Regions from separate parts of the Pseudoalteromonas sp. SR41-7 genome, predicted to be linked through region 1. Evidence: predicted binding sites of a transcription regulator. Region 1 holds the regulator's gene; the other holds the start of a gene.
What was found. The regulator LexA, encoded in region 1, represses DNA repair genes until DNA is damaged. The targets are predictions, from matches to a motif close to TACTGTATNNNNATACAGTA.
Positions count from the first base shown of each region.

Region 2: the regulator LexA is predicted to act here: its motif matches at 1,945-1,964, upstream of uvrD (DNA helicase II).

Region 1 is NZ_JACJEF010000019.1:12,535-15,965, forward strand. It holds gene H5092_RS18475 (hypothetical protein) at 1-394, opposite strand, end outside; gene H5092_RS18480 (hypothetical protein) at 708-1,088, shown strand; gene H5092_RS18485 (PaaI family thioesterase) at 1,089-1,529, opposite strand; gene lexA (transcriptional repressor LexA) at 1,697-2,314, shown strand; gene coxB (cytochrome c oxidase subunit II) at 2,796-3,431, shown strand, end outside.
Region 2 is NZ_JACJEF010000002.1:3,773-7,203, forward strand. It holds gene uvrD (DNA helicase II) at 1-1,880, opposite strand, end outside; gene H5092_RS02690 (hypothetical protein) at 2,184-2,408, shown strand; gene H5092_RS02695 (YacL family protein) at 2,525-2,893, shown strand; gene H5092_RS02700 (dUTP diphosphatase) at 2,974-3,431, shown strand, end outside.

The DNA.
Region 1 (3,431 bases):
TTGTTACTTGAGCGTCAATAAGTAAGTGTGCTTTAGCATTTGCGGTAATTTGTATTTTAGTTGGCGGTTCAAATGGTCGGCCTGTTATTCCATTGAAGCTTTGCTGCTCGTTATTACTAAAGACAGTAATAAGTGGTGTAGTTAAGAAGTTCTCAAAAATTATTTGTGTTGGATTAACCACCTGAGAGGCAATATCGTCAAGGGAGGCAACATAATCAGCCTGCGTAAATGGGTTATTAAGAGTACGTGTTGCAAGATGCTCCCCATGAACTTTATCAAGAGGGATTGCACTCATAATTAAACCACCTAGTAACCATGCTAAAATTTGTAGTGCTAATAAATATCCTAACCATTTATGTAACTTGCGAGCATGTTTAAATATTTTTTTATTCATGTTTTAGTCTTATTATTTTTAGAGGCTAGTTTATTACATTAATGGGATAAGTTACTGCGACATTTTGTCGCAGTTTAAACTATAGCTTACTGTAATCATTTAAAAATAAAAAAGATTACACTTAAATTCCTAACATGACTTATCTGTTTAATTGAGCTGGATGTTTGATATCCAGCTAGCTTTAAATGCTAAAAAATACTTAAAAGCTGCGAAATATCCATATAAAGTGGTTATTAGGGCATAGTTGATTTGGTATAACGGTAAAACTGCGTTAAAGTTTGCAATGAAATTATTAGAGGATAAATACGAAACGATGTCGGAAATTCAATTTTTAAATGTAGATCTTGAGCTTGAATCAAAGCAAGATATTAGTTTGCTAGTGGCGGACTTGAAAAAAGTCGCGACGATTTTACATTATGACAAAGACGAATACCGTCAACTAGCGCGTATTGAAGCTACAGGTGAGGTGAGCACACCTGATAAAGCCATAAACCATATATGTGAGCTTATTGAATCGTGTTCGCGTAACGCGCTAAAGCAATGGTTAAGCTGTTCACGTAGAACGTTTGATATTGGTTTTGAATCAGGGACTTCTCCTAAGTGCTTTAATCAAGCCTTAGATGCAGATACATTATTGCGTATATCTGCGATTGGTGCGGGTATGGAAATTACCATTTACCCAATCGAAAAGTAACTATCTTCGCTCTACGACTGCTGCGGTCATTTTTGATACGCAGCACAGCTCATTGCGGCTATTTGTAATTTTTATTTCCCACACTGAACTACGTTTGCCAATATGAAACGCTCTTGCCGTTGCTGTTAAAGTGCCGTTGCGAGATGCTTTTAAATGACTTGCGCTAATCTCCTGTCCTACACAGTAAAATTTAGTAAAATCGACAACAAAGTTAGCGGCATAGCTGGCAACTGTTTCGGCAAGTACAACGTTAGCACCGCCGTGAACCATCCCCATTGGGTTATGATGCTCAGGAATTGCCGGCATTGTGGCAACCAAATAATCATCGCCAATTTCTGTGACTTCTATCCCCATAGTTTTCATTAATGTTCCTTGGCCATTAATGCCTTGTTCTAACTGCTTGCACAGCTCTAAGGTGATGGGCTGGTACCAAATACTCATAATGTCTCCTTTGCATTTTTAATCATTTATAAACTTAGCTTTAGTTATATCCCTAAAATGTACACAAGTGAAATTACTTTAGCTATTTTAAGGCTTAATTTAAATTTGCGATTTTTATTTAACTGTATATACTCACAGTTAAATGTACTGTATGGAAAACCAGTTGTATGCGACCATTAACGAACCGCCAAGCTCAAATACTCGAACTAATTAAAGTTTTTATTAAAGACACTGGTATGCCTCCTACACGTGCTGAAATAGCGCAAACATTAGGTTTTAAAAGTGCCAATGCTGCTGAAGAACATTTAAAAGCACTTGCTAAAAAAGGCGCAATTAAAATGAAACCAGGTGCAAGCCGTGGTATTCAATTAATTGAAGAAGAAGAGCCAGAACAATTAGGTTTACCGCTTATAGGGCGTGTTGCTGCTGGTTCACCTATTTTGGCGCAAGAGCACGTTGAAAGTCACTGCAAAATCGATCCATTAATGTTTAAACCGGCTGCAGATTTTTTACTACGCGTTAACGGTATGAGCATGAAAGATATTGGTATTATGGATGGTGATTTACTTGCTGTACATCGTACTCAAACCGCTGAAAATGGACAAGTTGTTGTTGCTCGCCTAGACGAAGACGTAACTGTAAAACGTCTTGAGAAAGCGGGTCGTAAAGTATTACTTCATGCTGAAAACGACGATTTTGACTCTATTGAAGTAGATCTTGAGAATGAGTCTTTTAATATTGAAGGCTTAGCCGTTGGCGTTATAAGAAACGCTGATTGGATGTGACTTTAAAAATAGCTTTTAAACAAGCAGTTTTATAAATGCGTACTAATTAGTACGCATTTTTGTTTTAAAATTTGTACTAAAAAATAGGGCGTAAACAGCCCACTGACTATTTAAGCTGTAAACTTTTTTGCACTTATATTTCCCCCTCCGAATGCGTTAAACCCTTTGTTTTGCTCATATTTTGAACTTCCTGTTGCCCAGTTGATTACCGATTTTTATTAATTATTCAATATCACCTGATTGTTTTTTATACTAAAACTTGCTTGTTGTTCGTTTTTTAGCTAATTGTTAATGTGCTGAGCTAATAATAACTCACAGCTTTTTAGTTTTGAGAACACACAATATACACAAACTCGTTGTTGGCGCAGCAAAACCAATCAATATTAAATAAGATTGGCTAAAAAAATAAAAATAACGAATTGGCGTTTAAGCCGTATGCCTCTTCGCTTTGCATTCGCAATAGCATCAAAGGAGCCGTCACATGGGTAAACTGACCTCTACCTTGTGGCTTATATTATGTGTTTTTTCGCACCCAGTTTTGGCTAACAGCCAATACAATATGCGCAAAGGCGTAACCGATATAAGCAATAATGTATATCAGCTGCACATGACCATATTTATAATATGTTGTGTGATTGGGGTGATAGTGTTCGCAATTATGTTTTGGGCACTTATTCATCACCGTAAATCTAAAGGGGCTGTACCTGCCCAATTTCACGAAAGCACTAAAGTAGAAATACTTTGGACTGCAATTCCGTTTGTTATTTTAATTGCTATGGCAGTACCAGCCACTAAAACCCTAATTGCAATGGAAGATGCCAGCAAAGCTGATCTCACTATTAAAATTACGGGTTCGCAATGGAAATGGCATTATGAATATATGGGTGAAGATGTAGAGTTCTACTCTATTTTATCTACCCCGCAAGATGAAATCGCGAATCTTGCAGATAAAAATCCTAACTACTTACTTGAGGTTGATAAGCCTCTTGTACTGCCAATAAATCAAAAAGTACGATTTTTAATGACTTCTGACGATGTTATTCACTCTTGGTGGGTACCTGATTTTGCAGTTAAAAAAGATGCGAACCCCGGCTTTATAAACGAAACATGGACGAAC
Region 2 (3,431 bases), on a different contig from region 1:
GGGCTATGGTATTTTTCTTGCCCGTATAAACGGCGACTCTCAGCATGGCTAATGTATAACTTATCCATTGCTCGTGTCATGCCTACATAACAAAGGCGGCGCTCTTCTTCTAAGCGACCCGACTCTTCGTTGCTTTGCTGAGAAGGGAACATGCCTTCTTCTACGCCTACCATAAACACTAGCGGAAACTCTAAGCCTTTAGCTGAGTGAAGCGTCATCATTTGTACGGCGTCTTCGTGTTCTTCTGCTTGTCCTTCACCTGACTCAAGTGACGTATGGGCTAAAAAGCCTTGTAAAGGTGAGCTGTACTCTTCGTCTTCAGGCAGCTCATACTGATCACAAGCGCTAATTAGCTCTTCTAAGTTTTCTACGCGAGCACGGCCTTTTTCACCTTTTTCGGCTTGGTACATTGCCATCAAGCCTGAGGTTTGAATTGTGTACTTGGCTTGCTCATGCAAAGTTAGGTCGCTAATTTTATCTTCTATTTGTTCAACGAGTTCTACAAACTTACTTACTGCACCAGAAGCACGACCAGATAAATGCTGTTGTTCTACAATTGCTTTTGCGGCATACCAAAGCGGTAACGATTCTGCTCGTGCACAATCGCGTATATGGCTCAATGTTTTATCGCCAATACCGCGTGCTGGCGTATTAATTACACGCTCAAACGCGGCATCGTCTTGACGATTACCTACTAGGCGTAAGTACGACAACGCATCTTTAATTTCTTGTCGTTCGAAGAATCGCATACCCCCATAAATACGGTATTTTAAGCCTTCTTGCAGCATGGCCTCCTCGAGTACACGAGATTGCGCGTTACTACGGTATAAAATTGCGGCATCTTGTAGGGCATTACCTGCATTTAACCAGCTTCGTAGTTTGCTACTTACAAAGCGTGCTTCGTCTAACTCATTAAATGCCGCATAAATAGAAATTGGCTCGCCATCGTTACCGTCGGTCCATAAGCTTTTACCCATACGCTCTGAGTTATTTTGAATTAATGCATTAGACGCTTTCAAAATAGTTGCTGTTGAACGGTAGTTTTGTTCAAGACGAATGGTTTCTGCGCTAAAGTCAGTTAAAAATCGTTTAATATTTTCGATTTTAGCACCGCGCCAACCGTAAATACTTTGGTCATCGTCGCCTACAATCATGATACTGCTTGTATCGCCTGCAAGTAACTTTAACCAAGCATATTGAATGGTATTTGTATCTTGGAACTCGTCTACGAGCATATGTGCAAAGCGTTGCTGATAATGACGCAGTAACGTTGGGTTATTTTTTAACACTTCGTAGCTGCGTAGTAATATTTCGGCAAAATCTACTAGGCCTGCTCTATCACAGGCCTCTTGGTAGGCGGCGTAAACACGCAGCATCATTTGCTCGTTAATATCGTATGCTTGAATATCTTTAGGGCGAAGTGCTTCATCTTTTTTAGCGCTGATGTACCAGCCAAATTGTTTGGCGGGCCATTTTTTATCATCGATATTCATCGATTTTAATAAGCGCTTGATCATCCGAAGTTGATCGTCAGAGTCTAAAATTTGAAAGGCTTCTGGTAAGTTAGCTTCACGGTGATGAGCACGTAAAATACGATGCGACAAACCATGGAACGTACCAATCCACATACCACCTACAGGGGCTTTTAGTGTTTCTTCAACGCGGCTGCGCATTTCTTTAGCCGCTTTATTAGTAAAGGTTACGGCAAAAATACTGTAAGCAGATGCTTGCTCAACTTGCATAAGCCACGCAATACGATGAACTAACACTCGTGTTTTACCAGACCCAGCACCTGCTAATACCAGCATGTTTTGTAGTGGGGCTGCAACGGCATCGCGTTGTTTGTCATTTAAGCCATCGAGTAATTGTGAAACGTCCATCGTTACGCCTTTTTAATCAATATTGTGGGCAGTATAACAGGTGTTTTTGTTAGGCTAAATAAAATACTGTTTTTATAAACAGCTATTTATAAAATAGCCTTAAAAACGAGTAACTTGATAATTTTTTGAACAAACAAAAAAGCGTAAACGCACAATAAAAATTGCTAATTTGACCTAAAGTTAGCAAAATTTACTAACTCTCTAAATCTAGACTAATTTAACTATTTGATTTGTAAGCTTTAATAAATTGGCATAGAGTGTGTAAGTAAATAATTATAAAATCAAATAAATACAGAGGTTAGTATGGCAGATCAAGGTTCTGGCGGTAACGTAATCGCAGCATTATGTAATATATTTTTTCCTGGTTTAGGGCAGTTAGTGCAAGGGCGTATTTTAGCGGCTATATTTTTTGCACTCGCTATTATAATAAGTTACGCACTAATTTATGTGCTTGTAGGTTTTGTACTAGTGCCTATTATTTACTTATGGTCGATTATTGACGCAGCGCGTTATAGATCGCGAAGTTAACTGCTTTAAAGTTGAATAAAATAGCGCCCTTGTGGCGCTATTTTACTTTATATGTCCTGTGGTTTGCGGGCGTTTACGTATATAATTACGCAATTAAAGATTTACAGGCAAATCCTATGGAATATCAATTTATTCGCGACCCTATTAGTGGGCTACGTATTAAAATAAGTAGTGAACACGCTATTATTGGTCGCTGGCTAAACGAAGAAATAGGCAAAGACAAAGTAGCTATGGTTCAAGCGCTTATTGCATCGGTGAGTTCAAGCTATGAGCCGCTAACGCTAAAAGGCCAAGAAATAGATTTAATATTAACCAAAGACGAAGCACTATTTGAAGCCCATGCGCTTCATCAAGACAGTGAAGACCTAATAGCGTATCAAGATGACGATTTAGCGCTTGAAGAAAATGGTTTAAGTAGTGGTTGTGGCTTTGAAGATTTCATTGATTTAATTGATTCATGGGCTGAATTTAGCGGCTCAAAGTAAACTACATATTAAGATAGTGCTGATGCGTTAAGCTTCCTTTATCGGTACTATTACACTAATCAAAAACGACAGGAATGAATATGTCTGCCAATTTAAACAAGCTAGTAGTTATGCTAGAAATGCAAAACGCCATGAACACTAAAGTACATGAGCAATGGTTTACTCAAGGATTCGAATGGTACCGCGCTATTTGGGTTGAGTGCGCTGAAATGCTGGATCATCATGGTTGGAAATGGTGGAAAAAACAAACACCAGATACTGAACAAGTTATTTTAGAGTTGGTTGATATTTTTCATTTTGGTCTATCGCTTAGAATTGACGGCAAAACTAGCTACGAAGACTTAGCAAAGCAACTTGAAGCTGAGCTTAGTAATGCTCAACAAGCGGATGACTTTAAACAAACGCTAGAAATATTAGCGGCTTCCGCCGTTGCAGATAAAACGTTTAATGCCGCTGCCTTTGCCGGCTGTATGGCGCAAATGGGTATGGATATTGATGATTTATATCGCGGCTACGTAGGTAAAAATACGTTAAACTT